2 regions of the Rhizobium sp. 268 genome follow, and region 2 is predicted to be linked to the other one. Evidence: riboswitches for the same ligand, from Rfam matches in the RefSeq annotation. Region 2 holds a riboswitch; the other holds the start of a gene.
The links. A riboswitch is a leader RNA that binds a small molecule or an ion and turns the genes downstream of it on or off. The one in region 2 is predicted to bind FMN.

Region 1: it holds a riboswitch for FMN, as region 2 does, so the genes downstream of both, OS035_RS17865 (DMT family transporter) here and OS035_RS24110 (6,7-dimethyl-8-ribityllumazine synthase) in region 2, are expected to answer to the same signal.

Annotation. Positions count from the first base shown of each region.
Region 1 is NZ_JAPPSO010000008.1:274,105-289,411, forward strand. Features, by position in the region: gene clpX (ATP-dependent Clp protease ATP-binding subunit ClpX) at 1-583, shown strand, start outside; gene lon (endopeptidase La) at 1,005-3,422, shown strand; gene hupB (DNA-binding protein HupB) at 3,629-3,904, shown strand; FMN riboswitch at 4,025-4,177, shown strand; partial or broken gene OS035_RS17865 (DMT family transporter) at 4,262-5,181, shown strand; gene OS035_RS17870 (esterase-like activity of phytase family protein) at 5,264-7,462, shown strand; gene OS035_RS17875 (aldo/keto reductase) at 7,720-8,706, opposite strand; gene OS035_RS17880 ((R)-mandelonitrile lyase) at 8,957-9,358, shown strand; gene OS035_RS17885 (class I SAM-dependent methyltransferase) at 9,359-9,964, opposite strand; gene OS035_RS17890 (hypothetical protein) at 10,128-10,487, shown strand; gene OS035_RS17895 (glutathione peroxidase) at 10,619-11,167, shown strand; tRNA gene OS035_RS17900 (tRNA-Val) at 11,939-12,014, opposite strand; tRNA gene OS035_RS17905 (tRNA-Asp) at 12,398-12,474, shown strand; tRNA gene OS035_RS17910 (tRNA-Asp) at 12,557-12,633, shown strand; gene OS035_RS17915 (NADH-quinone oxidoreductase subunit A) at 12,881-13,246, shown strand; gene OS035_RS17920 (NuoB/complex I 20 kDa subunit family protein) at 13,237-13,821, shown strand; gene OS035_RS17925 (NADH-quinone oxidoreductase subunit C) at 13,840-14,442, shown strand; gene OS035_RS17930 (four helix bundle protein) at 14,477-14,866, shown strand; gene OS035_RS17935 (NADH-quinone oxidoreductase subunit D) at 14,930-15,307, shown strand, end outside.
Region 2 is NZ_JAPPSO010000013.1:23,577-38,883, forward strand. Features, by position in the region: gene OS035_RS24045 (DUF899 domain-containing protein) at 1-754, shown strand, start outside; gene OS035_RS24050 (hypothetical protein) at 760-1,122, shown strand; gene OS035_RS24055 (metallophosphoesterase family protein) at 1,270-1,911, opposite strand; gene OS035_RS24060 (LLM class flavin-dependent oxidoreductase) at 2,112-3,134, shown strand; gene OS035_RS24065 (helix-turn-helix transcriptional regulator) at 3,157-3,981, opposite strand; gene OS035_RS24070 (phytanoyl-CoA dioxygenase family protein) at 4,079-5,002, shown strand; gene OS035_RS24075 (LysR family transcriptional regulator) at 5,132-6,055, shown strand; gene OS035_RS24080 (MFS transporter) at 6,044-7,300, opposite strand; gene OS035_RS24085 (ArsR/SmtB family transcription factor) at 7,297-7,947, opposite strand; gene OS035_RS24090 (adenylate/guanylate cyclase domain-containing protein) at 8,020-9,132, opposite strand; gene OS035_RS24095 (hypothetical protein) at 9,327-9,551, shown strand; gene OS035_RS24100 (GCG_CRPN prefix-to-repeats domain-containing protein) at 9,635-9,955, opposite strand; gene OS035_RS24105 (SRPBCC family protein) at 10,139-10,585, opposite strand; FMN riboswitch at 10,814-10,957, shown strand; gene OS035_RS24110 (6,7-dimethyl-8-ribityllumazine synthase) at 11,036-11,470, shown strand; gene OS035_RS24115 (VOC family protein) at 11,634-12,323, shown strand; gene OS035_RS24120 (DUF1194 domain-containing protein) at 12,499-13,275, opposite strand; gene OS035_RS24125 (LysR family transcriptional regulator) at 13,384-14,286, opposite strand; gene OS035_RS24130 (SDR family NAD(P)-dependent oxidoreductase) at 14,479-15,204, shown strand; gene OS035_RS24135 (RidA family protein) at 15,198-15,307, shown strand, end outside.

The DNA.
Region 1 (15,307 bases), on a different contig from region 2:
TCCCCAGCAGGAATTCCTCCAGGTCGACACGACCAACATCCTGTTCATCTGCGGCGGCGCCTTCGCCGGTCTCGACAAGATCATCTCCGCACGTGGCGAGAAGACCTCGATCGGCTTCGGCGCCACCGTCAAGGCCCAGGACGACCGCCGCGTCGGCGAAGTCCTGCGCGAACTGGAGCCGGAAGACCTGGTCAAGTTCGGCCTCATCCCCGAATTCATCGGCCGTCTGCCGGTTCTGGCGACGCTGGAGGATCTCGATGAGGATGCGCTGATCCAGATCTTGTCGGAGCCGAAGAACGCGCTGATCAAGCAGTATCAGCGCCTGTTCGAGATGGAAGACGTGGAACTGACCTTCCACGAGGATGCCCTGCGCGAAATCGCCCGCAAGGCGATCGTCCGCAAGACCGGCGCCCGGGGCCTTCGCTCGATCATGGAGAAGATCCTGCTCGACACGATGTTCGAATTGCCGACGCTGGAAGGTGTGCGCGAAGTCGTCATCTCCGAGGAAGTGGTGCGCGGTTCGGCCCGCCCGCTTTACATCTATGCCGATCGTCAGGAAGAAAAGGCCAACGCTTCGGCGTAACCTTTGCGCTTTCGCACGATTATTTTGGGGGCTTGCCATCGGCGGGCCCCTTTCTATTTGAAAAACCATCCGAGGCACTGTTAGTATTCTGCCGGTGGGAACCGGAATTGACTTTGCCGATGTTGGGAAGGGGCCGATGTTGTGCAAGGAAGAGTGCTTGGCAATGATGCCGTGATTCCGTAAGCCTATTGTCGGTGCTTGTATTTTAGTCGGTTGGAAGTGGTAAGCGCCGGTCCAGCCACGCGCTTCATAGTGTTGGTGTTCCGTTGTAATAAAGCTGTCACATCCGGGGAACGCGGGCGTTAGCGTGGCTTGAAAAGCGTAGTCAGAACCTCCACTTGTAGCAACAAGTGAGAGTGCCGGCCGGTCCCAAGCGGCCGTGCAGAGAGCCCGGTAACGGGACGATGGAAAGGACTTAAAAATGACGAAGAAAACGTCTGTAGCGAGCAGCACTGCCTACCCTGTTCTGCCTTTGCGCGACATCGTGGTTTTCCCGCATATGATCGTGCCGCTGTTCGTCGGACGGGAAAAGTCGATCCGTGCGCTCGAAGAGGTCATGGGTTCCGACAAGCAGATCATGCTGGTGACGCAGATCAACGCCAGTGACGACGATCCGGATCCCTCCGCGATCCACAAGGTCGGCACCGTGGCGAACGTATTGCAGCTCTTGAAGCTGCCCGATGGCACGGTCAAGGTTCTGGTCGAAGGCCGCGCCCGCGCCGAGATCGACACCTATACCAGCCGCGAAGATTTCTATGAGGCGCTCGGCCATGTGCTTGAGGAGCCGCACGACGATCCGGTCGAGCTGGAAGCCTTGTCGCGTTCGGTCGTCTCCGAATTCGAAAGCTATGTGAAGCTCAACAAGAAGATTTCGCCTGAGGTGGTAGGTGCCGCCAGCCAGATCGACGACTATTCCAAGCTCGCCGATACGGTCGCTTCGCATCTGTCGATCAAGATCACCGAGAAGCAGGAGATGCTGGAAACCACCAGCGTCAAGGCCCGCCTCGAAAAGGCCCTCGGCTTCATGGAAGGCGAGATTTCGGTCCTGCAGGTCGAAAAGCGCATCCGCTCGCGCGTCAAGCGCCAGATGGAAAAGACCCAGCGCGAATACTACCTGAACGAACAGATGAAGGCGATCCAGAAGGAACTCGGCGACGGCGAAGAAGGCCGCGACGAGATGAGCGAACTGGAAGAGCGCATCGCCAAGACCAAGCTCTCCAAGGAGGCCCGTGAAAAGGCTGACGCGGAGCTGAAGAAGCTGCGCCAGATGAGCCCGATGTCGGCTGAAGCCACCGTCGTGCGCAATTATCTGGACTGGCTGCTCGGCATCCCCTGGGGCAAGAAGTCGAAGATCAAGGCCGATCTCAACAATGCCGAGAAGATCCTCGAAGCCGATCACTTCGGTCTCGACAAGGTCAAGGAGCGCATCGTCGAATATCTGGCCGTGCAGGCTCGCGCCACCAAGATCAAGGGCCCGATCCTGTGCCTCGTCGGCCCTCCCGGTGTCGGCAAGACCTCGCTCGCCCAGTCGATCGCCAAGGCGACCGGCCGTGAGTATGTCCGCATGGCGCTCGGCGGCGTTCGTGACGAAGCCGAAATCCGCGGCCACCGCCGCACCTATATCGGCTCGATGCCCGGCAAGGTCATCCAGTCGATGAAGAAGGCGAAGAAGTCGAACCCGCTGTTCCTGCTCGACGAAATCGACAAGCTCGGCCAGGACTATCGCGGTGATCCGTCTTCGGCCCTGCTCGAGGTGCTCGATCCGGCGCAGAACTCGACCTTCATGGATCATTACCTGGAAGTCGAATACGACCTGTCGGACGTGATGTTCATCACGACGGCGAATACGCTGAACATCCCTGCGCCGCTGATGGACCGCATGGAGATCATCCGTATCGCCGGCTACACCGAAGATGAAAAGCGCGAGATCGCCAAGCGGCATCTGCTGCCGAAGGCCATCAAGGAACATGCGTTGCAGCCGGAAGAATTCTCGGTCAGCGACGACGCTCTGATGGCGATCAGCCAGCAGTACACCCGTGAAGCCGGTGTGCGCAGCTTCGAACGTGAACTGATGAAGCTCGCCCGCAAGGCGGTCACCGAGATCATCAAGGGCAAGACGAAGTCCGTGCATGTGACGGCCGCCAACATCTCCGACTATCTGGGTGTTCCGCGCTTCCGCCATGGCGAAGCCGAGGGCGAGGATCAGGTCGGCGTTGTCACCGGCCTTGCCTGGACGGAAGTCGGCGGCGAACTGCTGACCATCGAAGGCGTGATGATGCCGGGCAAGGGCCGCATGACGGTCACCGGCAATCTGAAGGAAGTCATGAAGGAATCGATCTCGGCGGCGGCCTCCTACGTCCGCTCGCGCGCTGTCGATTTCGGCATCGAGCCGCCGCGCTTCGACAAGAGCGACATCCACGTGCACGTGCCGGAAGGCGCGACGCCGAAGGATGGCCCCTCGGCCGGCGTCGCTATGGCGACCGCCATCGTCTCGATCATGACCGGTATCCCGGTGAACAGACACGTGGCCATGACCGGTGAAATCACCCTTCGCGGCCGTGTGCTGCCGATCGGCGGTCTCAAGGAAAAGCTGCTCGCAGCGCTTCGTGGCGGCATCAAGAAGGTGCTGATTCCGGAAGAAAACGCCAAGGACCTGGCGGAGATTCCGGACAACGTGAAGAACAGCATGGAGATCATCCCGGTGTCCCGCATGGGCGAGGTGATCAAGCATGCGCTGGTCCGGCGGCCGGAGCCGATCGAATGGGACGGCACGGTGGAAACGCCTGTCATCACCTCGGTCGAAGGCCTCGACGAGACGGGCGCGACCATAGCGCATTGAGTGGCCTCGGCCACATTTATGCCCCATTGGCTGAAAAGACGGAAAAAGGCTGGCGAAAACGCCAGCCTTTTTTGTGAAAACGTCATGTAGACGCTTGCTTTTCCTTGATTTGCAGGGCTTTTGGGTTCCCGGCGGGCCTGATGAAACCTATTCTGCGCCTAGCTTACTTTTGAGTCGTTTCGTACCATTTAGAAAGGGGTGGAAACATGAACAAGAATGAACTCGTGTCCGCAGTCGCCGAAAAGGCAGGACTGACGAAGTCTGACGCGGCTTCCGCTGTTGACGCGGTTTTTGACGTTGTCCAGGGTGAACTCAAGAACAAGGGCGACATCCGCCTCGCAGGGTTCGGCAGCTTCACCGTTTCTCATCGTGCCGCATCGAAGGGCCGCAACCCGTCGACGGGCGCTGAAGTCGACATTCCGGCTCGCAACGTGCCGAAGTTCACGCCCGGCAAGGGCCTGAAGGACGCCGTCAACGGCTGATCTGAGATTATCCGCCAGCCGTAAACGAGACCGGCTGTGCAGGATTTGGGAGGGGTTCGGCTTTGCCGGACCCCTTTTGCTTTCGCCGCTTGCCGCATGCGGCGCATTGTTCTACGACAGAGCTGTTCTCAGGGCGGGGTGAAACTCCCCACCGGCGGTAAGGGTCTCGGCCCGAGCCCGCGAGCGCCTTCCCAAGCTGTCGCTTGGGAAGGGTCAGCAGATCCGGTGCGATTCCGGAGCCGACGGTCAAAGTCCGGATGGAAGAGAATGAGCATGGCCGCGTGCGGGGCAGGAGACTGCCAGCGTCAGCGTGCCGTCGCTCGTTGCGTCCTGATTTATGTTGGTCCCTGGTTTCGGATGAAAGACATGAATCAGAATTCCCTTGCAGTGTCGCAGTCGCGCGCCTTTGCCGGCGCAGCTTTCATGGTGCTTGGAGGCGTGGTCTTCTCGCTCCTCAACGTCGTCACCCAGTGGCTGACGATGAAGCTCGCCTTTCCCTCGGCTTCCGCGGCCTTCTGGCAATATGCTTTCGCATTTCTGTTCTCCTTGCCCTTCCTGCGCAAATCAGGCCTTTCGGCAATGCGCACCGATTATCCCTGGCGGCATATTGTGCGCGTGATCTTTGCCGCGCTCGGCGTCGAGGCCTGGATTTCCGGCCTTGCGTCGGTGCCGATCTGGCAGGCGATCGCCCTCGTCATGACCTCGCCTTTCTTCATCATTCTCGGCGCCCGCCTGTTCCTCGGCGAACGTGTCGGTCCTGTCCGGTGGGCGGCGACCGGTGTCGGCTTTGCCGGCGCGATGATCATCCTGCAGCCATGGTCCGACAGCTTCACCTGGGCAGCCCTGCTGCCGGTGCTCTCGGCGCTGTTCTGGGGCGCCTCGTCGCTGATCACCAAGAGCCTGACCGGCATCGAAAAGCCCGAGACGATCACCGTCTGGCTGCTGGTGCTGCTGACGCCGATCAATGGCGGCCTGGCGCTCGCGGCGGGCTTTGCCGTGCCGACGGGCACCGCGCTTGCTCTCTTCCTGCTGGCGGCCTGCTGACGGTCGTAGCGCAATACCTGCTGACCCTTGCCTATGCCAGCGCCGACGCCGCCTACGTCCAGCCCTTCGACAATCTGAAGCTGCCGTTGAATGTGCTGGCCGGCTGGCTGTTCTTCGGTTATGCGCCGGCCGGTTATCTTTGGCTCGGAGCTGCTCTCATCCTTGCCGCCTCGCTTTTCATCATGCGCGACGAGATGCGCCGGGAAAAGGGCGGCCTGACGCAAACCGCGTGAAATGGCGGGGGCTGTCATGCCTCTGTCATGGCAGTCCCGCAGAAAACCCATGTTTCGACTATTCGACACATGGGGGATTTTCATGACCATTTCATCGCGCAAGGCAGCACTTGCTGCCGTGCTTCTCGCTTCCGTTGCCTTCCCGGCCGCCGCCGAGCCGGTTTTCAACCGCATCGCCTCCTTCCCGGTCGCCCAGAACCTGCCTGCCGACAAGGACAAGCTCTCGGCGACTTCAGCCGAAATCATCACCGCGACCGACGACGGCAACACGCTGATCTATAGCGATAGCCCGCTCGGTGCGATCGGCTTCATCGACATCACCGATGCCAAGGCCCCGAAATCAGGCGGCGCGCTGATGATGGACGGCGAGCCGACCTCGGTCACCTCGAGCGCCGGCAAGGCGCTGGTCGCCGTCAATACCTCCGAAAGCAAGGCCAAGCCCTCGGGCCGTCTGGCGATCGTCGACGTGGCGACGAAGAAGATCGAGAACACCTGCGATCTCGGCGGCCAGCCGGATTCGATCGCGCTCAACAGGGACAAGACGCTCGGCGCCATCGCGATCGAAAACGAGCGCGACGAAGAGGTCAATGACGGCAAGATCCCGCAGATGCCGGCCGGCGATCTGGTCGTCTTCCAGCTCAAGAACGGTGCCGTCGATTGCGCCACCATCAAGCACGTGGCGCTGACCGGCCTTGCCGGCGTCGCCCCTGACGATCCGGAGCCGGAATTCGTCGCCTTTAACGGCTTGAACGAGATCGCACTGACGCTGCAGGAAAACAACGAGATCGTCATCATCGACGCCACTACGGCTGAGGTGAAAACGCATTTCTCCGCCGGCAGCGTCGATCTTACCGGCATCGACACCAAGCGTGACGGCGCTCTGAAATTCACCGGCGAATTGAAGGGCGTTCCGCGTGAGCCCGACGCCGTGAAGTGGCTGGACGACAACCGCCTCGTCATCGCCAACGAAGGCGATTACCAGGGCGGCTCGCGCGGTTTCACCATCTTCGACAAGACGGGCAAGCTTCTCTACGAATCGGGCGCATCCTTCGAACGCGCCGTCGCCCATATCGGCCACTATCCGGAAAGCCGTTCGGGATCGAAGGGCGTCGAGCCAGAAGGCCTCGAAGCCGCCAAGTTCGGCGACGACCAGTATTTCTTCCTGCTCGCCGAGCGCGCCTCGGTCGTCGGCGTCTTTAAAGATACCGGCGCCGATCCCGAGCTCGTGCAGCTGCTGCCATCGGGCATTTCGCCGGAAGGCGGGATCGCCATTCCCCAGCGCAACCTCTTCGCCACTGCCAACGAGCTCGACCTCGGCAAGGATGGCGGCACGCGCTCGCATGTGATGATCTATGAGCGTTCGGAAGGCGAGAAAGCCTATCCTCAGATCGTTTCCGCCGAAAAGGACGGCAATCCGATCGGCTTCGCAGCCCTATCGGGTCTCGCTGCCGTTCCCGGCAAGCCGGGCAGGCTCTATGCCGTCAGCGACAGCGTTCTCGGCTTGCAGCCGACGATCTACACGATCGATGCCAGCAAGAAGCCGGCGGTGATCACCGATGCGCTCATCGTCAAGCGCGACGGCGCCCCGGCCCAGAAGCTCGACATCGAAGGCATCGCGGTGGCCGCCGATGGCTCATTCTGGCTCGCCTCGGAAGGCTACAGCGAGCGTCTCGTCCCTCACGCCCTCTACAACGTCAACGCCAAAGGCGATATCAAGGCCGAGATCGCGCTGCCGAAGGAACTCGCCGCCAACGAAATCCGCTACGGCTTCGAAGGTGTCACCATTGTCGGCACCGGCGACGATGCCACGCTCTGGATGGCTGTCCAGCGCGAATGGGGTGACGACGAGAAGGGCTTCGTCAAGCTAGTCTCCTACAATCCGAAGAAGAAGGAATGGGGTGCCATGCGCTATCCGCTCGACAAGACGGAAAGCGGCTGGGTCGGCCTGTCTGAAATCTCGGCGCAGGGCGACAGCGTCTACATCATCGAACGCGACAACCTCGTCGGCGACGCTGCCAAGCTGAAGAAGCTCTACAAGGTGGCGATCGCGGAGCTGAAGCCCGCCAAGCTCGGCGGCGAACTGCCGGTCGTCAAGAAAACCGAAGCCCATGACTTCCTCGGCGAACTGAAGACCACGACCAACGGTTACGTGCTCGACAAGCTCGAAGGCTTCACCTTCGACGCCTCAGGCAAGCCCTACGCCGTCACCGACAACGACGGCGTCAGCGATTCCTCCGGCGAGACGCTGTTCTTCCCGGTTGAGCTGAACGCGACGAACTGAGTTGGGATAAAGAGATAAAGGAAGAGGCCGGGCGAAAGCCCGGCCTCTGTCGTTGAATCCAAGACCCCTCCCCACAAGGGGAGGGGCTAAGATGCCGCACCGCTTCACGTAAACTCCATCGTATGAATTCGTCGAACGGTAACAGCCAGCAAGACCTCTGCTTTTGGTCGCTGCCGGACAACAGCGCCTAGTCGCTCCCCCTTATGGGGAGGGGTAGAGCGGCAGCCCACAACCCTCAAAAACAAGCAGCTCCAGCCCTACCAGCGCTGATGCACATGCGGGGCGATCAGCCGCTCGTAGAGCTCGCGTGTCGCCGCCATGACATCGGCCGAGAGCGGCGCAAGATCGGCTGCCGCCGCATTGGCTCTCGCCTGTTCGCCATTGCGGGCACCGGGGATGACGACGGTGACGGCGTCGGCCATCAGGATCCACCGAAGTGCAAAGGCGGCCATGGTGGCGCCTGTGGGCACCAGCTTGCGCACCTCCTCCACCGCCTGCAGGCCGACCTCGAAGGGCACGCCGGCAAAGGTCTCGCCGACGTCGAAGGCCTCGCCGTGACGGTTGAAATTGCGGTGGTCGTCGCTGGCAAAGTGCGTTTCCCTGGTGATCTTGCCGGAGAGCAGACCGCTGGCCAACGGCACGCGGGCGATGATCGCCACGTTCCTGCGGCGCGCCTCCTGGAAAAACAGGTGGTCGGGGCGCTGGCGGAAGATGTTGTAGATGATCTGGATGCTGACGACGCCGGGATATTCGATCGCCTTCAGCCCGTCCTCGACCTTTTCGACGCTAACGCCATAACCCCTGATCTTGCCGGCCTTCTGCAGCGCGTCGAGACCTTCGAAGACCTCCGGCTGGTAAAACACCTCGCGCGGCGGGCAGTGAAGCTGCACGAGGTCGAGGCTGTCGACGGCAAGATTCTCAAGGCTGCGGTCGATGAAGCCTTCGAGATTGGCCTTGGTATAACCTTCGGCGACATGCGGGTTGAGCCGGCGGCCCGCCTTGGTGGCGACCATCGGGCGCTGGCCGCCACGCGTCTTGAGCACGTCGGCGATGATCTTTTCCGAGCGGCCGTCGCCATATACGTCGGCTGTATCGATGAAGGTCATGCCGGCATCGAGTGCGGCATTCAGCGCCGCGCGTCCATCCGCTTCGCTGATATCGCCCCATGAGCCGCCGATCTGCCAGGCGCCGAAGCCGACATTGGTGACCGTGAAGGGCATGCGGCCGAAAGCATGGTGTTTCATGAGAAATTCTCCCAATGCATGTTGCCCGGAAGTGTGCAGCGGTTCCGGGATAGCGACATGCGTAAAAACAGAGAACTAAAGCGCATCGCATCAACCAAGTTCAATGTGACGCGCTTTAGGTGATGAAAGAGATTGGCCTATCAGCCGGGCGAGGATGCGGCAATTGTCGATCCGGCCTTGATTGGTCGCCTCGATGAAATATCGTCGGATTACAAGGCTTCAACTGCAATGGAATGGAAAAGGAAAGATCATGGAGATCAAACCCGCCGGCTCTCGCCCCTCGATGACGCCGCCGGCCGACTATTTCACCGGCGCTGTTCGCCAGGACCCGCTGATGGAGCCGCCGGCACCGGCCCGGGTGAAGGCAACCTCGGTTACTTTCGAGCCCGGCGCCCGCACCGCCTGGCACACGCATCCGCTCGGCCAGACGCTGATCGTCACTTTTGGCAAGGGCCTCGCCCAGAGCTGGGGCGGGGAAATCCGCGAGATTCGCGCCGGCGACACGGTCTGGTTTTCGCCGGGCGAGAAACATTGGCACGGCGCTGGCGAGGATACGGCGATGACGCACATCGCCATTCACGAGGCGCTGGACGGCAAGCATGTCGACTGGATGGAACAGGTCAGCGACGCGCAATATTTCGGCAAAAGCTGATCAGAGCCGTTTCAGGCAATAGGAAAAATGCGCATGTGATTCGACCGTCAGAAACTCGAATTGCCAGCCGTAATCCTTGCAGAACTTGGTGACCGCCTCGACGACGCCATAGACGATCGGCTTGACCGTGTTGCCGGTGCAGAAGTCGTGCCCGGCGATGCGCCCCGTCCGCTTCACCTTCTTTTCGCAGAGCAGCAGTTCCTGCCAGGTGAGCTCGAAGGAATGATCGGTATCGATATAGGCCCAATCGAGGAAATCGTCCTCGAATTCGGCGAGCTTTTCCAGCGACGTACCCTGCATCAGATGCAGCCGGCCGGCGTCGATCTCGGCCGCGAACTTGGTGTGGATCGTATCGAACCCGGAGCTGTAGCGGTCCATCGACCAGGGATCGATGAGGTAGAGCTGCGCTGGGCGATTCTTTTCCAGAATCTCCGCCGTATATTCGCCGAAGGCAGCCCCGACCTCGACGCCGATGCCGCCGTTCGGGATCCGGTAGAGCAGCTCGCCGCGATCCGGCAGCAGGCGGGCATTTTCCATATGATGAGCGCTGAGCGGGGTGCGCGGCATGCTCGCCCGGAGTGCCTGCCTGTCTTCACGTGTCTTCATCTCTGATCTCGGGATTGCGGGCGTCTGACGGCCCTGATGCGGTCTGCGGCGAACGTAGGAGCAGCCGACCTCGATGACAACCACATGACGGGAATTTGCTTCTTTCGAACAAATCGCTAAGTTTCACCTGTGGACTGACGAGAGCCCCGGGAGGAGCGATTTCATGAGACGCATGTGGCCTGAAGAGTTCAACGCCATCATCAACGGAGCCGAGGAGGTGATGTTGGAAGCACCCGCAGAGGCCGGCGAAGCACCGCTGAATCGCAAGGCGCTGAAGGCGCGCATCAGCATGGCGGATTACGAGCGGATCTGGCCGCTGGCCGAGATGCGCTTCCGGCTTGGCGAGGAAGCCCTGGAAGGCAAGGCCATCACACTGATCACCACCAACCCCCATTACCACTCCTGGCACCCGAAGGACGGCGGCAGCGTCGAATCCGTGTCCGACAGCGGTCGCCATTACAAGACGGATTATATCGTTGTGCACTTCCTGCTCGACGACGTGAAGGAAACATCCCCCGCCTGATGTGCTGACCGCCGATGCAGGCCGTAGCCCGCACCGGCGTCCTGCTAACGCCGAGTTGATTCCGACGTTGATGACAACGGCGGCGATATCGCTAAGTTGGCGAGACATATCTTATCAATTTGGAGGTTCCCATGGCAGGCAATGTGCTGGATATCCCTGTCAAATCAGTGGATGGTCGTGAAACCACACTCAGCGAATACAAGGGCCGCGTGCTCCTGGTCGTCAACGTCGCCTCCAAATGCGGGCTGACCGTTCAATATGAGGGTCTCGAAAAGCTCTACGGCGAAAAGCGCGAGCGCGGCTTCGTCATCGCCGCTTTCCCCGCCAACGACTTCAAGGGTCAGGAGCCCGGCACCGACGCCGAGATCCTCGACTTCTGCACCAGCACCTACGATGTCACTTTCCCGATTTTCTCGAAGATTTCGGTCAAGGGCGAGACCCAGCACCCGCTCTACCGGCAACTGACCAAGTCCGGTGTGAAGACCACAGGTGACGGCCCGATGCGCGAACGCCTGAAATCCCACGGCATATCGGGCGGCGACGAGGACGACATTCTCTGGAACTTCGAAAAATTCCTGATCGGCCGCGACGGTAAAGTTGCCGCCCGATTCGCGCCTGACGTGACGGCCGATGATTCGCGGCTGGTCTCGGCGGTGGATAAAGAACTGGCGAAGGGGTGAATGGTCGGCGATGAGCCCGGCTGTCACGATTCCAGAACGCCACTTCGGAATCCCGAAATTCCCCGCTTCGGGATTCCGAAATCCGCAGCGTTTCGCACGGTGTCGACAGAAAAAATCATGCAATGATTTCAATCCCGCAACCAATTTCGGGATTCCGAAGGGCTATATAGAGTCTGGTAGGAAGTCTGAGCCAAGGCATTTCGCCACGATCAGAAACACTGTCGCAGTCACCGAGCCATGAATGCCCTTCGGCTGCAAAACGCGCCAGGACTGCGATGATTCGTAAAGAGGCTGAGCTTCAGATCCCAAGCACGGTCACAAGCGGGGGCGTAAAGTCCTTGAAGCCCACCCTCGGCCAGTCGCACCTTCTGTCAAACCGCGTCTTTGGTTCGTGGCGCTGGCATTGCGGATTCGTTTTGAAGGCGTAACCGGGCAGGCTGACATATCTGGCGCTTGGCGCATAAAGAGCGACCGCGATGCACAGCGTCAGTGCGGAGCAGAGAGTCCTCATGGAACACCTCCAGGTGTAGCAAGCGCGGAGATTTTCCGGGCGGTGAATTCTCACACTTTTGCCCGCGCCCATCCATTCGCCCAATAGGAGGTGGCGCCGCGCCCGGAGTAGTCCGTTCTGGTGGAGTGCTGATTTCAGACGCCGCGCCGCATCGCGACCTGCCGGACGCGCCAATGGATCCAATTGGAATTCCAAATACATCACGACGCAGCTGAGACATCCCACTGCGAAAGCTGCGATTTGGCACGTAAGGGAGAAAATGGTGGGCGATGAGAGACTCGAACTCCCGACATCCTCGGTGTAAACGAGGCGCTCTACCAACTGAGCTAATCGCCCATCGCTGACGAAGCCGGATCGGCCTGCCGCGTTGGTGGCCGTGATCTATGCGGATCGCGGCAAAACCGCAAGAGTGTTTGTGAAGATTTTTTGATTTTTTTGGTGGCGGTCCCGCTCCTTGTGATGGCGATCGGGCGTCACCGGGCTGTGGATAAAGGGGAGGGGGCCTGTCGACGTCGACCGCGCTGCCGGCTTCGATCGGGCGTCAGTGTCGTAGTGGGTAGGGGAATTGCCGGCCTTGCCGAAACAATTCAAACGACTGTCATGGTTTTGTCTCCAAACCTGCTTGACACTAAAAGACGAACCCCGTAGTTAGCCGCTCATCGAAACGGGCAGCCGTTTTGGTGAGGGTGCGAAGGCATCCGGACTGCTTGAAATGAATTGCGGGTGTAGCTCAGTTGGTTAGAGTGCCGGCCTGTCACGCCGGAGGTCGCGGGTTCGAGCCCCGTCACTCGCGCCATTTCAAGTCTTGTAGAACGCAAATGTGATTTGTCGTTTGTCCGGTTTCTTCATCCCAGCGGCCGCAAAAGGCCGATCAATGCGCGGGTGTAGCTCAGTCGGTTAGAGTGCCGGCCTGTCACGCCGGAGGTCGCGGGTTCGAGCCCCGTCACTCGCGCCATTCTCTTTCGAAAGCCATGCACTTTCCAGGGGTCAGGCATGCAGCTTGAATCGGTTTGTGTGGATTTGTCGCGACATCGTTGCATCTGCTTGATAATGTCCGCGCGCGGCGCGTCGAATTGCCTCTGTAAATCTCTTGCGCCGGGGCGTCGGCTGCGCTAACCACGGCTTGTTGCAACGCACGTTCGCTTGCCGGGCATTTGCCCAAATGCGCCGCCTGGCGCCTCCGGCAAGCAGGGATGAACATGATGACTGAACTGCTCAGTTCCTATATTCCGATCGCTATCTTCATCGCTATCGCTCTCGTTATCGGCCTGGCGCTGCTCATTGCGCCGTTCGCCGTCGCTTTCAAAGCGCCCGATTCGGAAAAGCTCTCGGCTTACGAATGCGGCTTCAACGCGTTCGACGACGCCCGCATGAAGTTCGACATCCGCTTCTACCTCGTGTCGATCCTCTTCATCATCTTCGACCTCGAAGTCGCCTTCCTCTTCCCCTGGGCCGTTTCCTTCGGCGCCATCGGCTGGTTCGGCTTCTGGTCCATGATGGTCTTCCTCTTCGTGCTGACCATCGGCTTTATCTATGAATGGAAAAAGGGAGCCCTGGAATGGGAGTGACCCCTGTGAGCAATCAGCCGCTCGTCGCCCAGCAGCCGAAGGGGATCATCGATCCCGCCACAGGCAAGCCGATCGGCAGCAACGACGCATTTTTCGGCGAGATCAACAATGAGCTTGCCGACAAGGGTTTCCTCGTCACCTCGACCGACGAGCTGATCAACTGGGCCCGTACCGGCTCGCTGATGTGGATGACCTTCGGTCTGGCCTGCTGCGCCGTCGAAATGATGCAGCTGTCGATGCCGCGTTACGACGTCGAGCGCTTCGGTTTTGCGCCCCGCGCTTCGCCGCGCCAGTCCGACGTCATGATTGTCGCCGGCACGCTGACCAACAAGATGGCGCCCGCTCTGCGCAAGGTCTACGACCAGATGCCCGAGCCGCGCTACGTCATCTCGATGGGCTCCTGCGCCAATGGCGGCGGCTATTATCACTATTCCTATTCGGTGGTGCGCGGCTGCGATCGCATCGTGCCGATCGATATCTATGTGCCGGGCTGTCCCCCCACGGCAGAGGCGCTGCTCTACGGCGTGCTTCTGCTGCAGAAGAAGATCCGGCGCACCGGCACGATCGAACGCTAAGGGTTAAGGACAAGGCATATGAGTGAAGCCCTGACTGAGCTTGCGTCCTACCTTGGCGAAGTGCGCGGCAATCTGATCGCCGCATCGCAGATGAAGTATGGCGAGCTGACGCTGACGACGACGGGTGAAAACCTGATCGCGCTTCTGACCTTCCTGCGCGACGACGCCAAATGCGGTTTCGTCAACCTGATCGATATTTGCGGCGTTGACTGGCCGCAGCGCGAGCTGCGTTTCGACGTCGTCTATCACCTGCTGTCGCCGAAGCAGAATCTGCGCATCCGCGTCAAGGTCGCAACCGACGAGGATACGCCGGTTCCGTCGGCCTGCGCCGTCCATCCCGGCGCCGACTGGTTCGAGCGCGAAACCTGGGACATGTACGGCGTGCTCTTCACCGGCCATCCGGACCTGCGCCGCATCCTGACCGACTACGGCTTCGAAGGCCATCCGCTGCGCAAGGACTTCCCGACGACCGGTTTCGTCGAGGTCCGCTACGACGACGCCGCCAAACGCGTTGTCTACGAGCCGGTCGAGTTGAAGCAGGAATTCCGCAACTTCGACTTCATGTCGCCTTGGGAGGGGACGGAGTATGTGTTGCCGGGGGATGAGAAGGCGAAGCAGTGAGTAGTGATTAGTTGGTAGTGAATAGTGGGCAGATATTTGGGTAACGAACGGGAAAATAAGTTCCTACCGTGATTTGAAAGTCTGGCAATTTGCTATCGAGCTGTCTGTCGTTTGTTATGAGGTGACGAGAACCTTCCCGCGCGAAGAGATCTATGGAATGACCAGCCAGATTAGACGATCTTCCGTTTCCGTGGCCGCGAACATCGCGGAGGGATACGGAAGAGAAAATCGAGGTTCGTTTGCCCAATTTCTCAAGATCGCACAGGGCTCGTTGAAAGAGTTGGAGACGCATTTGATCATCGCCGGAAGAATTGGCGTTCTTCAAGCCTCGGCCTTGGACGAATTGCTCGACCAATGCGACGAAATTGGAAAGATGCTGGGATCGCTTATCCGAAGCGTTCAGCACAGGAAAGCTGACGAATAGCGAGAGTGATGAAAACTAATCACTGCTCACTATTCACTACTCACTCTAAGCGAGTTAATCGCCATGACCGAACATAACGTCCGCAACTTCAACATCAATTTCGGACCGCAGCATCCGGCGGCACATGGCGTTCTTCGTCTTGTCCTGGAGCTTGACGGCGAAATTGTGGAGCGGGTTGATCCGCATATCGGCCTGTTGCATCGCGGCACCGAGAAGCTGATCGAAACCAAGACCTATCTTCAGGCCGTGCCCTATTTCGATCGTCTCGACTACGTCGCGCCGATGAACCAGGAGCATGCCTATGCGCTGGCGGTGGAAAAGCTGCTCGGCATCGAGATCCCGATTCGCGGCCAGTTGATCCGCGTTCTCTATTCGGAAATCGGCCGCATCCTCTCGCATCTTTTGAACGTCACGACGCAGGCTATGGACGTCGGCGCGCTG
Region 2 (15,307 bases):
AAGGCTCGATCTACTCGAGGAGGAGAAGGAATTGACCCGGCGGAGCGACGCGCTGGCGGTCAAGCGCCAGCAATTGCCGCGTGTTGGGATCGATAAGGAATACCGCTTCGACACCGAAAGCGGCAACATCTCGCTGAAAGAGCTCTTCGGCGGCCGTTCACAGCTTCTCGTCTATCACTTCATGTTCGGCCCCGATTATACCGCCGGATGCCCGTCCTGCTCCTCGATCGCTGACGGTTTCAACGGCGTCTTCGTCCATCTCGAGAACCACGATGTCGCCTTCTGGGCGGTGTCGCGCGCGCCGCTCACAAAGCTTCAGGCATTCAAGCAGCGCATGGGTTGGAGCTTCCCCTGGGCCTCGTCCTTCGGCAGCGATTTCAACGGCGATTTTAGCGTCTGGTTCAGTGCCGAAGATCAGCGCCGGGGCGATATAGAATACAATTACCGGCTCGAGCCGCCCGCCCCCGAACCGCTCGCCGGCCAAACCGTGCAGCAATGGCAGCAGCCGGAGGGAGAAGGCCCGGTCGCCCAAATCGCCGCCATGACCGGCACCGATGTCATGACCTACACCCGCGACCGGCCTGGAGTCAGCGCCTTCGAACTCGTCGACGGTAGGGTCTATCATAGCTATTCCAGCTATGCCCGCGGGTTGGACGGACTGTGGGGCATGTATCAATGGCTCGACCGCGCGCCCAAGGGCCGTAACGAAACCGGCATCTGGTGGCGCCATCACGACCGCTACAGCAAGGAGTAACGGCGATGCTGCGTTCCGCCCACACCGCAAAGAGAGGCGATGGCAACGCGCCTCTCAACGACGCCGAATGGCTGTCGCTGGCAGCCGCCGACGAAGTATCAACCGGTAAGCCGAGCGGGAGGATGACCAACCCGGCCGGCAGCATCGCCGCCCATGCCGCCGACCGGCTATCCCTCGCCGCCGCCCCGACATTCGCGCTCATGGCGCTGCTGACGGCCACCACCGGCAGCGCCGACACGATCTGCACCGCGACGCCGAATGCTTTCCCGATCGGCGGAATGGTCCCGATGTACCTGCTGATGAGCGGCTTCCACGTGGCGCCCTGGCTACGCCTGGCCGCCGGCTGGCGAGGCATGGGCCGAAGGTGATGGTGCCAACGTCGCGACACCTCTCTTCCGTCATCCTGCCCTCGGGCTTTAACCGAGGGATGTCACAGGAATGACGGAGATGGGGGTGCGTTCCCGCTGCTCCACTCCGCCGTCTCTGACTTTACACCCTAACCGACGCGACCAGCTTCATGCCCTCACCTCGATAAAGTCGATCGGCCCGCCGGCAACCTCGTCGTCGAACACAGCACAGGAAAGCTTGCCGCCGAAGACGCAGCCGCTATCGATATTGGTGCGGTTTCCTGTCGTCACCGGGTTAGACAGTGAGGGAGTATGGCCGTGGACCAGATGTTTGCCCCAATAGTCGCTGGACTCACCGGGCGGGAACCGTAGCCAGAGAAGATCGAGCTTGGTCTGCCGTTCCAGCGGAAATTCCGGAACAACGCCGGCATGGACAAAGATGCGATATCGATCAACATGCATAAGCGGACGATCACCAGCCCATTGCAAATGCTGAGGCGGAACCCTGCCATCATAGGACATTTCGGTTTCAAGTCCGCCATTGCTGATCCATACGGGTCTGTCGTCGCTATCGGCATATGCAGCGACCATCATGTCTTCATGATTACCTTTCAGGCAGATCCAGCGCCACGGGCCGGCCGGACCGGCAATGAGCCGGTCGAGGACGCTTTTGCTGTCTGGCCCGCGATCGATATAGTCGCCAAGGAAAACGACTGTGCCCTTGGACGCGTATGTCTCGATGCGATCGATCATGCTGTCGAGCGGATCGATGCAGCCGTGAATATCGCCTATGGCAAACGTGTAGCGCATGTTCCAAGCCTCTCGGCTGCGATGTGACGGCCGGCGATCAAGGACGAAAAGGCGCGCGAGGGCATGGCGCGGAGGCTCACGCCCCCTCCGCCGTCCGTCGCATCATAACAAACGCAAACCCCGGCGCCATCTCCGATTGTCTTCCAGGCCGGAATTGTGTCATGACCTGACAACGCAACAGCGCAAGGTGCGGCATTAACATGAAGAAGATCGGGTTCCTTTCGTTCGGGCACTGGACGCCCTCGCCGCAATCGCAGACGCGCTCGGCGGGCGATGCCCTTCTGCAGTCGATCGACCTTGCCGTCGCGGCCGAAGAACTCGGTGCTGACGGGGCGTATTTTCGCGTGCATCATTTCGCCCGCCAGCTCGCCGCGCCCTTCCCGCTACTATCGGCCGTCGGCGCGAGAACCAGCCGGATCGAGATCGGCACCGCCGTCATCGACATGCGTTACGAGAACCCGCTCTACATGGCCGAGGATGCGGGTGCCGCCGACCTCATCGCCGGCGGCCGGCTGCAGCTCGGCATCAGCCGCGGTTCGCCCGAGCAGGTGATCGATGGCTGGCGCCATTTCGGCTATGCCCCATCGGAAGGTCAGGACGAGGCCGAGATGGCCCGCCGCCACGCCGAAGTGTTTCTTGAGGTGCTGCGCGGCGAAGGCTTTGCCAAACCCAACCCGCGGCCGATGTTTCCGAACCCGCCCGGCCTTCTGCGTCTCGAGCCGCATTCCGAGGGCCTGCGCGAGCGGATTTGGTGGGGCGCAAGCTCCAATGCCACCGCCGTCTGGGCGGCCAAGCTCGGCATGAACCTGCAGAGCTCGACGCTGAAGGACGACGAGACGGGAGAGCCGTTCCATGTCCAGCAGGCCGACCAGATTCGTGCTTACCGTGAGGCCTGGAAGGCCGCCGGCCACACCCGCCAGCCGCGCGTCTCGGTCAGCCGCAGCATCTTCGCGCTCGTCGACGACCGCGACCGCGCCTATTTCGGCTATGGCAGCGACGAGGACGACAAGATCGGTTTCATTGACGAGAAGACCCGGGCGATCTTCGGCCGCAGCTATGCCGCCGAGCCCGACATTCTGATCAAACAGCTTGCCGAAGACCAGGCGATCGCTGAGGCCGACACGCTGCTGCTCACCGTCCCCAACCAGCTCGGCGTCGCTTACAACGCCCATGTCATCGAGGCAATTCTGACCCACGTCGCTCCGGCGCTTGGCTGGCGCTGACGCTCGCCAAAGCACCGGGCGCTCACATTCGCCTGTATCTGGCGCGGAATTCGCGGGGACTGCAGCCCTCGCGCTCGTGGAAGACCCGTGAAAAATAAAAGGGGTCATCCAGACCGATCATGGCGGCAACCGCTTCGATTTTTTCGTCGGTGGTGGCCAACAGCTGTTTGGCATGGTCCATGCGCGCCCGAAGCTGAAATGCCTTGGGCGGCAGTCCTGTTTCCAGCGTGAACCGCCGGCGCAATGTTGCCGGAGACATACCGTGCTCGGCGGCAAAGGCGGCAAGGTCGAGCGGTTGCATCGCCCGCCGCCGTAGCGTTTCCACGATCACGGCCATGGCGGGCCTCTCCTGGCGCCGATCCGCCGCTCCAATTGCCTGTCTGGCGGCTGATATGACGATGCGATGCAGCATCAGTGCCGCCGACGCCTGTCCCAGATGGGTATCGTCGAGCAGATCGGCATGGAGCATCCCGAAGAGCCGCGCCACTTCATCGAGGCGATGCAAGGTCACGACGGGATGCCGTTCGCCAATGATCCTCAGCCTGACGAAGTCCCGCGTGAAGGATCCTTCGAAAAGCGCCCAGCGCTCGTCCCAGCCGCCTTCGTCGGGAGCGTAGGAATGCGCGCGGTTGGGAAACAGCCAGAACAGGGCAGGCCCGGTCAGGCTGAAGCGGCCGCTGGCGGCGGTCTCCAGCCAGCCCTGCCCGCGCTCCACCAGCACGACGGCGAAACTCGGAAGTTTCCGGTCGGTCACCGCATGGCGGGCATGCTGCCTGCCGCTTCCGGTGACCGCCAGTCCGCCGGCCGCGCCAAGCGGCGTTCTGTAAATGGCCTCGGCCTGTTTCATGATGAGCGAAAAGTCCAGCTACCAGTTTCCTCTATGTCGGTTATTCCTGCAGATCAGATAATTAAGCGCAACTCAATTCAAGCTGGGGAAGGCTGAAATGTCGATTGCCGCCGAAGCCGTGCAGGCCCGAACACCGGAATTTCCCCTGACCGCCCACGGCAAAACCTTGACTGCGGAGCGGATCGGCTGGCTCACGCCGACCGATCCCGCCATCGGCGTCGACGCCATCCGCCGCCGCTACCAGAACGACGGCTATGTTTGGCTGAAGGGCCTCCTGCCGCGGGCCGATGTCATCGATTTCCGTGGCTGGGCGTTCGAGCGCCTCGCGGTGACAGGATTGGTCGAGCCCGGCAGCGATTTTTCGCAAGGGATTGCGTCGGCCGCCAGCGTCGACTGGAGCCTGGCGGACCGGCGCCTGATGTCGCTTGTCCGCTCCGCCGCCTATGAAGGTTTTTGCGCGCAGCCGCCGCTTACCCGCTTCATGGACGAATTTCTGCAGGGCATCTCCTATCTGCACAAGCGCAAGATCATGCGTTTCACCCAGCCGGGAACGCCGACGGCCACACCCGCTCACTACGATCTCGTTTATCTCCGCGGCGGCACCAGTCGCCTGGTGACGGTATGGATCCCGATCGGCGACATCCCTGCCGAGATGGGCGGCCTCGTCTACCTCGAAGGTTCGCACGCGCTTGGAGTCAAGATGGAGGCGAAGTTCCAGGCCGCAAGCGGCGATCTTTCTCCGGAAGAGCGGATCAGCGCCTATAACAGCCACATGACGGAAGGCGGCTGGGTCTCGAAAGATCTTCCCGATATGGCGAAGCGCTTCGACACCCGCTGGCTCGCCGCCGATTATGAGGCCGGCGACGTTGTGCTGCACTCGCCCTACATGATCCACGCCTCAACCACCAACCAGAACAGCAGCCGGCGGCTGCGCCTTTCCACCGACATCAGATATCAGAATGTCGACGACGAGATCGACGCCCGATGGAACAACCATTGGAGCCTCGGCGATATGCTGTAGCCCGGCTTCAGCGCCCCGGCAGCGAAGCGTCGGGACCTTACTGCCGCCGTGAGCGTTGATGGTCCAAGCCTTGAATCGGTTGCATGACTGACCGACTTATGGCTGGGACCGAACCGCTCGAGTTGCCTGATGCCGCGCACGAACCTGAACGATATCCTGATCTTCATGGCCGTCGTCGATGCCGGAAGTTTTATCGCCGGCGGCCAGGCCATGGGCCTGTCCCGCTCGGCGGCCGGAAAGGCCGTCATCCGCCTCGAAGACCGGCTCGGCGCACGTCTGCTCAACCGCACGACGAGAACGCTGAGCCTGACCGATGAAGGGCGGGTCTTTTACGAGCGCGGCCTGCAGATCCTTGCGGCGGTCGATGAGGCGGAAGCGAGTCTGGGAGGCCAGAGCGGCATGCCGCGCGGCCTTCTCAGAGTGACTGTACCCGATGCCTTCGGCCGGCTCGTCGTGATGCCGCTGCTGGAAAAATATCTTCGGGCCTGGCCCGACATCCAGGTCGAGGTGAGCTTTACCGATCAACTCTCCGACATCATCGAGGACGGCTTCGATCTGGCGATCCGTATCGGCGCCGCGGCGTCGGATACCCGGCTGGTCTCGCGCGTGATCGCCACCTACAAGACACGCCTCTGCGCCTCGCCTTCCTATCTCGCCGCGAACGGCGAGCCACGCGAAATCGACGATCTCGCAGCCCACGACTGCCTGATTTTCGCCAACCGCAATCAAAGGCAAGGCTGGCGTTTTCGTGGCAAGGGCGGTGCCTGGATCAAGGCGCAGGGGCGCAGCCGCCTGAGGCTCGACAACGGCGAGGCGATCCGCGACGCTGCCCTGGCGGGATTGGGTATCGCGCTCCTGCCCGATTTTCTCATCGGCGGCGATCTCGCCGCCGGGCGTCTTCGGCAGGTCCTGCCCGACCTGGAAGCCGATGACGCCAAGATCGTCACGCTCTATCCCGACAAGCGCCTGCTGGAACCGCGCATCCACCGTTTCGTGGATCTGATAGTCGAGGCGCTGGGACACGAGAGATCGGGCGCGCGCTCATCGCCTTGATACGGAAGCACCAACATCGGCAACCGCCCTGTCGAAACCGCGGAAACTTTTCAAGGCAAGGGGAAAGAGAGTGGCGACGAGATAGGCAAACCCGGTGAGCAGCAGCGCCGCGGCAAGACCGATCGTGCTGATCAGCGTACCGCCGACAAGGCCGCCGAAGGGAATGAGGGCGAAGCAGAGGGCGGTATTCAATGCGATGACGCGGCCGGTCAGCGGCTTGGGGATGCGCTCGAAGATCACCGCCGACAGGATCGGGTTGAGAAAGCCCGAGGCGAATCCCCCGATGGCCAGGGTCGTAAAGACAAGACCGAGCGGCGCATCCAGCGCAGTAACGAGAAAACGCGGAAAGCCGGTCAACAGGAATGCCACGGTATAGACGATCAGGCGCGGCATCCGTTCGCCGATTGCTGCGGCGATCGCCGCACCTGCGATCGATGCGCCGGCGAATGCCGCAAACATCGCTCCCAGCAGTTCCGGACCATGGCCGGAATCACGTGTCCAGACAGGCAGCAGCACCGCATGATAGGCCTGATCCAGCAGGTTGGTGATCGCCACCATAACGACGATGCTGACGAGCACAGCATCGCCGCGCAGAAAGCGCCAGCCTTCGCGGAGATCGTCGAGATAAGAAGGCCTCTCGGCCGGTCGGGCGCCGGATAGCTCTGGCGTGCGCCGCATATCGGGGATGCCGACGGCAACGATCAGCGCGGCCGCGGCGAAGGTGGCGGCATTGACGAGGAGCGCCTGACCCGGGCCGATCAGGCCAATCAGCGCCCCGGCTCCGGCCGCACCCGCCGTCGAGGCCAGCCGCTCAATGGCGCTGGCGACGCCAGTCACCCGTTCGAGCGACACATTCGCGAGCCTGGCGATATCGGGAACCATCGCCTGCTTGGCGGCGTCGGAAGGCCCACGCAGCACGCCCATGGCAAAGACGGCAGGCAGCAGCACCGGCATGCCGAGCAGGCCGAAAAAATCGAGCAACGGCACCAACGCCACCACGGCCACCGAAACGCTATCGCAGACGATGGCCATGCGCTTGGCGCCGACGCGGTCGATCAGCGGCCCGCCGAGCGCCTTGGCGACGACATAGGGCAGCATCTCCATCATCGCCGTCACGCCGGTCAGGACAGGGCTGCCCGTCGTGCTCAACACCAGCCAGGGAATGGCGATGGTCGACAGCCGCGTGCCGGAAAGCGAACATGTCTCGGCAGCAGCGAGCGCCAGGAAAGGCCCAGCCTTCCTCACGCCTCGTCCTCCCCTTCGCGATGCGGAAGGCGGCCCGGATAGGGGAAGGCGTGCAGCATGACATAGAAAGGAACCATGTCGGAATTCCGGGACGCCGCCTCGCCCAGCGGCGGAGCCGCCCGCATCGCTTCCAGGATGATGTCGGTCAGCCGTTTCGTCAGAGCCTCGGCCTGTGGCGCCGTCATCGGAATAATGATGTCGTCGGCAGTCGTCGCCTTGCGCCATTCGGCCGGCAGTTCGGCATATTCCTCGAGCGCCTGCTGCATCTGGCCGACCTGCAGCGAGAGCGCCGCCTGGTTGAAAGCGAGGTCGAGATCGAGCGCCTCCCCCTCGGCTTCGCTCGGCGGCACCGAGGTCAGCTCATGGCTGGCGCGCCACCAACGGTCTCGCCGTGAGGCATGCGGCGCCTCCTCGATGAAGCCATATTGGGCAAGCTGGCGCAGATGATAGCTCGTCGCGCCGCTGTTCAGGCCGAGCCGCGCGGCAAGCTGCGTCGCCGTGGCAGGTCCATCGATCCTCAGCATGCCGAGCATGCGCAGCCGGACGGGATGAGCCAGCGCCTTCAGCGCGGTCGGTTCGGGCACGACGCGGCTGACGATGCGGGAGGCGGCGGTATCTGCGGCAGGTTTCGGGTGCGGATGTTTCATGCTTCAAGAATATATTTGCAAACATATCTTTGCAAATATTTCTTTGCAAAAGCGATGCGTCTGCCCGCAGGCTCAATCCTCCCGCAGGGTGAAGACCGCGCAAGGATCGGCGATGCCGCGCAGGGTATGCTCTCCGAGCGGCATCAAGGGCGTCCCCGTGTTGGCCGCCACCGCGCCTGAGATCAGCACAGTTCGGCCGAGCGGCTTGCAGAGCCCTTCCAGCCGGCTGACCAGGTTGACCGCAGGGCCGATGGCGGTAAAGTCCAGCCGGTCGGCCGCGCCGATATTGCCCCACAGAATCTCGCCGAAATGCAGCGCCGCGCCGAACGGCAACGGTGCCAGCCCCTGCGCCTGGCGCACCTGGTCGAGATGAACCATGCCGGCGCGGCTGGCGGCGACCGCCCGCAATGCGGCCTCGCAGGCCTCCCGGTCTCCTTCGATCGCTCCGCCAGAAGCCGCCGTCACCGGAAAGATCGCCAGCACGCCGTCACCGATGAATTTCAGCACCTCGCCGCCGAAGGCGTGCACTGCGCCTGCGACGCGGTCGAAATAGGCGTCCAGCGCGGTGATCATCTGGTGAGGATCGGTCACCTCGGAGAGCGCGGTGAAATCGCGCAGATCGGCGCAAAGAAGAGCGGCTCGGATGGTCTCGCCGGTGCCGCGGGCTAGCGCGCCGGCCTGCACTCGGGCCGCACTGCGCCGGCCGAGATAGGCTTCGAGGAGCGCGGCCCGCGCCTCCCGCGCAGCAAGTGCGGCAAGCGGCGCAGCGGCAAAACGCGCGACCTCGCGCAGCAGGCTGATCGCGGCCGGGCCGAATGCGCTGTTTCCTGCCCCGCTGGCAACCCCCGCCCAGCCGAGCAGCGGGCCGTCCGATGCCTGATTATCCTGTGCTGGCCCGATCCTGGTCTCCCACACCGGCCCCAGCCCGGCCAGCCACTCGCGCCCGGCTTCGCTCTGCGGAGTGGCGGCAAAGGCCAATGCCTCGATGACCGCCTCGGTCTCGGCCCGCCACAGCCAGGTGCGCCGCGCGATGATCGGATGCGGCACCGATAGCGTCAGCGCGCCGCCCGAAAGCGGCAGGCCCTCAGCCAAAAGCCGGCGCCCGAGCTCGGCCAGAAACCGTTCGGGACCGGGCGAGGCACCGGCCTCGTCAACCAGCCAGGCAAGGGGAGACGGCAGATCCATGCTGCAACATGACACCGCCCCGGGACGTCCGCAAGGATGCCTTCAGGAGCCTATCGACACCTTGAGCCCTTCCTGCGCAGACAATTCCTGTCGCGAACCTTCCATCACGGGGAAAAGCGAAAAATAACGCTTTAAACTTGCGCCGTTTTGATTTCATTATGCGGCCGTTCGTCATCGTGTGATTGAGGGGTACGATGGGCACGATATTCTGGCCGAAAGATCCGCTGGATGGGAATGACATGACGCTGCTGACGTCGATCCTTCGGCGGTGGTGCGAAAGGTATCAGGTCGAGCTGACGGCGGAGGAAAGCAGCCGCAAGGCAAAGGAACTCGTCGAATGGTTCGAATTCGGCGTCAAGGATCCGATCGAGCTCGCCGAACTGATCGACGACAAGCACTGGCTCGTCAGCAGGATCTGACACACGGGCTGCGGAAATTTCATAGGAAAAGGCCGGGCGAAACATCGCACCGGCCCTCGTCAACTTGGCTCTAACCAAGGCTTTTAGTCATCATCCCGCCAGCGACGGTCGCGATCCCAGCGCCGCTCATGGCTCCAGCGCGGGCCGTCCCAATCGCGGTGACGTCGCTCCCAGCCCCAACGCGGCGGGCCACCGTAAAATGCCACCGGCGGCGGGCGTCGCCAATTCGGCCGGCATTCACCCCAGCGGGTCAGATGCCAGCCGCGGCCGCACGCATAGTCGACCTTCGTGACATCGCTTGTGGCTTTGCTCTGGACATTGATTGTCCCCATCGGCATTGCCTCAGCCGTGCCGATCGAGAGGCTGCCAGCGAGCAAGGCAGCCGCGATAGAAAGTGCCTTCATCGAAAACTCCATTTCATCCAGCCGCCCTGATCTTATGGCCGCCAAATTGAACTGGAGATGAACTGCACGTTCATGTTTAGACGAGAAAAACCAGCGTTTTCGGACGCCCGATCAGGGTATCGCCGCACCGCTTTTCCCGCGGCGTCAAGCGCTTGCGGGCGCCCGCTGCCCGTAAAAAATCGTTCATGTTCTGCCGTGAAAACTGTCAGGACCGGGATCGCGCCCGGCGGCGACCTCGGTCAGCCGTCCAAGGTAGTGCGCCCAGCCTTCTGCATGGCCGGCGCATTGATCGGCGCTCGGCAGGCCGCTATGGGTGAGTCGCAGCAGCGTTCCGTCTCCTTGCTCGATCAGGTCGATCTCGACCAGGCTCGACCCCGGCGGAACCACCTCGCTGCCGTCCCAGCCGAAGCTATAGGCAAGGCGATGAACCGGCACCACCTCGCGAAACGAGCCGCGCGCAAAACGAGCGCCGGTGACGTTGACGAGGTAGAGCCCGCCCGGCTGCGGCTCGACCTGAGCCTCGGTTCCCATCCAGCGCAGAATCTTTTCCGGGTCGGTCATCAGCGCAAACACCGCGGCCGGCGGCGCCGCGATATGCGCCTCGCGGTGAACGACGAGGGGATCTTGCATGTCTCTCTCCCATGGTTGTCATGGCCTGCCCTCGCCTCCGGCGGGATCAGCGGGTCATGCTGTGTAGATTGGGTGTCCTCATCGGAATCATGTAGGCAAACGTGTACGTTCAGCAAGGGCGCTCGGGGCGTCATCCTCATATTGCGGACACAGGTAGCCGCTGCTCCTTGCACATTGCAGAAAGCATTTCGCCCTATTGCCAGCCCGCCGCCTTGCCCCTATTGTCCCCGCCGTTCTCAGGGCGGGGTGAAAGTCCCTACCGGCGGTATGCAGTTTCGATTGCGAGCCCGCGAGCGCCTTCTTAAGGAAGGGTCAGCAGATCAGGTGAGATGCCTGAGCCGACGGTCATAGTCCGGATGAAAGAGAACGTGCGTTCCTGCCGCCCTTGCGGCTGTCGGGGACGTTCGTGATCGCCTTGGGTGATGTGTCTGTTCGCCAAAGGAGATTACCATGACACCCACCCGCTACGCCTTTATCAAAGCCAGCTGGCACGCCGACATCGTCGACCGCGCCCTTGACGGCTTCTACCAACTCGTGCCGCCCGAGCAGGTCGATGTGTTCGATGTTCCCGGCGCCTTCGAAATGCCGCTGCTTTCCCGCGATCTTGCCGCAACCGGGCGCTATGCCGCCGTCGTTGCCGCCGCTTTCGTCGTCGACGGCGGAATTTACCGCCATGAATTCGTCGCCCAGGCCGTGGTCGACGGGCTGATGCGCGCCGGCATGGATACCGGCGTGCCGGTGCTGTCGGTTTCGCTGACGCCGCACCAATATCAGGAAACCGACCACCACAAGCAGATCTACCGGGCACACTTCGTCGAGAAAGGGCGGGAGGCCGCAAAGGCCGCGCTGACGATCGGGAAGACACGCGCCGCTCTTGCCGCGTAGCAAGGCTGATCCGCTGAAACCGAGGCGGCGGAACCGATCCCGCCGTCTTCATCAGGCCAATTCCGACAGAATAATTGATTCGACGCCCTCGCCGCGCTGTGGTCCACTCGACCCCGACATGTATCGCCATTCTTAACGCATCCACAACCTCAAGGAGCTGAAGATGAGCAATGCAATGCGCAGTGAACCCCCTATCGAAAATCCGAAAACACGGCCCGTCGACACCAAGCTCGAAGTGGTCGTCATCCCCGTTTCCGACGTCGACCGCGCCAAACGTTTTTACGACGGCCTCGGCTGGCGGCTCGACGCCGACTTCGCCAGTGATGCCGATTTCCGGGTGATCCAGTTCACCCCGCCCGGCTCCGGCTGCGCGATCATTTTCGGCAAGAACATAACCGCAGCCGCACCCGGCTCCGCCCAGGGGCTCTACCTCATCGTCTCCGACATCGAGGCCGCCCGTCGCGATCTCATCGCCCGTGGCGTCGAGGTCAGCGACGTGTTCCATGACGCTGCCGGCGTCTATGCCGGCAAGGACGAACCCTATCTCTTCGGACGGCTGAGGCTCGCCGGCCGCGATCCCGATCACCGCAGCTATCGCTCCTTCGCCTCGTTCAAGGATCCCGACGGCAACGGCTGGCTTTTCCAGGAAGTCACCCAGCGCCTGCCCGGACGCATCGACGCCGACGAGACGGCCTTTGCGACCTCGAGCGACCTTGCGTCAGCGCTGCGCCGCGCGGCCATCGCCCACGGCGAACACGAGAAACGCAACGGCGGCAAACACGACGAGAACTGGCCGGATTGGTACGCCGAATACATGGTCAGCGAACGGGCCGGCCGGGAGCTGCCGTTATAGATGGCGGTAAAGGACGCAGACGCTGGTCGCGTCTGTGTTCCCTCTTAATAATGCTGCAGTCCGCTTGCCTTTCGCTTGCCGCTCAAGGCCAGGCGAAGGACAATAGGAGGCCACACGGCACGTCTTTCATTGTCTCTCGCTTCACCCCGAGCGAAAGCGCCGGCAAGCCACCCCATTATCGGTCAAACATATCCCGCCACTGCTTTTCTCCAATCATGCAGTCTGTCGCCGGCACAGCCCCGGCAATTCTCTGCACCGTTGCCGGCGGGGAAAGGCCGCTGATCTCCAGCACCAGCTTGCGGCGCACGGCAACGGCGAAATCCTCGATCTTGCGCACCGGCAGCACGAAGGCGCCAGGGCCGCCGATCACGCAGTCGGCGTAATATGTGTCGAGCCCGTTGGGGGCATCGGAGGGCCTCAGCATGATGGCAAGGCCGTTGATGATCATGCCGGCTTCAACCGCCTTGTCGCGCGCCGGTGTAACCGGATTGCCGGAATTGTTCGGGCCGTCGCCGGAGACGTCGATCACCTCCCGCCGACCCTGAAACGGGCTGGTCATGATCATGCTGGCGCCCTGGCCGATCGCTGTGGATATCGAAGTGCGCCGTTGCGTGGCGATCGGCCGGGCTTCGATCTTGCCGGCAAAGGCGATCGCGTCCTCTTCCGTCTCGATCACCTGCCAGTCGATCACCGAATCCTGGACGACGTAGCCTGCCCATTCGAAATAGCTGATGGCAATGCGCCCGGTCAGACCGCCCCTCACCGCATTAAGGAATTCCTGGTGCTTGAGCGCCTCGACATACCCCTCGCGCTGAATGCCGATCTCTTCGAAATCCATCGACCGCGAGGTGTCGACGGCGAGCACGAGGCTGACGTCAACCTCGTTCGTCCCCGCCTGTGCTGCCGGGACGAGGCCGGAAAGCCCCATGAGCACCGCAACTGTCGTCAGCATCGGTAAATCCCCGCGCCATCCAAGCCAGCGAACTCTAACACAGCTTGATCGAGGAAGGACGCGCAGCCGCGTGCACGGCTTCAATTTTCGGTGATGGCATCGGGCGCCTCAATGCAGGGGAAGCCACAAGGGGGTCTTCCACGCCTTCAGCGCCTCGAGAAAGACCTGCAGGCGCAAGGGCAGGAAGCGGCGTGTCGGATAGACCGCATGCACGAATATCTCCTCGGACGACCAGTCCGGCAAGAGGCGGATGAGCTCGCCTCTTCTGATCTGATCGTCGCAATAGGTAGAAGGCAGCAGGCCGATGCCGTGTCCGCGATAGGTGAAGGCGCTCACCGCTTCGAAATCCCGGCTCGATACCGGCCCCGACACCTGCTGGCGGACCGATTTGCGGCCGCTGACGAGATGCCATTCCGCTTCGCCGTTACGGCCGTTCAGCAGCACGCACTGATGATCCTTCAGGTCTTCGGGCTTCGAGGGAGGCGCCCTGCCCTTCATATAGTCCGGCGCCGCGACCAGATAGCGCACGCTCTTTCCGAGCCGCTGCGCGACGATCGACGAATCCTTGAGTTCGCCGAAGCGGATGCCGAGATCGATATTCTCGGCGATCAGATCGAGGAACAGGTTGGTGACGAAGAGATCGATCCGGATTTCGGGATAGGTCTTCAGGAAGGTCGAAACGAATTCGTAGAAAACCTCCTGCCCGAAGATGACGGGCACGGAGATCTTCAGCAAGCCTTCCGGCTTTCTCTGGGTTTCCGTCAAGGCCTGCTCGGCGTCGATAAGATGGGAAAGCGGCTCGCTGCACTGATCGAAATAGGCGCTGCCCTGCGCGGTCAGGCTGAGCTTGCGGGTCGTGCGCTGCAGCAGCGTCACGCCGAGTTGCTCCTCCAGCGACGTCACCTTGCGGCTGACGGTCGAGACCGGCATGCCGAGAGAATGGGCGGCACGGCTGAAGCTGCCGTAGCGCGCCACCGTCACGAAAACCGCGATGTCGTTCAGGTCCGCCATGCCGCGATTTTTGCATAGATGCAAAAGAGAATCCAGATATTTCCATCTAATCGAGGAATGGAGTTTTCGCCATATTCACCTTGCGAAAACAATCACAACCCGATGGAGGCGCATTCGCAGCCGCCCCATCTCGAGCGACCCGGCCTTCGCAAGCGCAGACCTCCGTTGCCCGACCAAATTATGGAGTTCAACATGACTACCGCAAAGACTGTCATCGTCACGGGCGCCTCCCAGGGTATCGGAGCCGGGCTCGTCAATGCCTTCATCGAGCGCGGCTACAATGTCGTCGCCACCTCGCGCCAGGTCAGCGCCTCGGATGCCTTTCGGGCTTCGGAGAAGCTGGCGCTCGTCGACGGCGATATCGGCGATGCCGAAACCGCCGCACGGGTCGCACAGGCCGCAATCGACCGGTTCGGCTCGATCGACGCCCTCGTCAACAATGCCGGCATTTTCTTCACCAAGCCGTTCGTCGATTACACCATGACCGACTTCCGCAAGCTGTCCTCAACCAATCTTGAAGGCTTCATCCACCTGACGCAGCTGGTCGTCCGGCAGATGCTCGCCCAGAAGACCGGTGGCAGCATCGTCAGCATCACCACACCGCTGATCGACCATCCGATCGCCGGTTTCTCGGCTTCGGTCGCCATGATGACCAAGGGCGGCATCGACGCGATCTCGAAGAACCTGGCGATGGAATATGCAAGCGAGGGAATCCGCGTCAACACGGTGGCTCCCGGTGTCGTCGATACGCCGCTGCACAAGGATAATCCGAAGGACTTCCTCAGCACGCTGTCGCCCATGGCTGGCATTTCCAATGTTGGGGAAGTCGTCGATGCGGTTGTCTTCCTGACCGAAGCTCCGCGCGTAACCGGGGAGGTGCTGCACGTCGACGGCGGCGCACATCTGGGCAAATGGTAAACCACCCGCAAGCGCAGGCAGCCGGCGCAGAACGGCGGCTGCAGGAACTCGGCATCATCCTTCCCCCGCCGCCGACACCTCTCGGGGCCTATGTCGAGGCGGT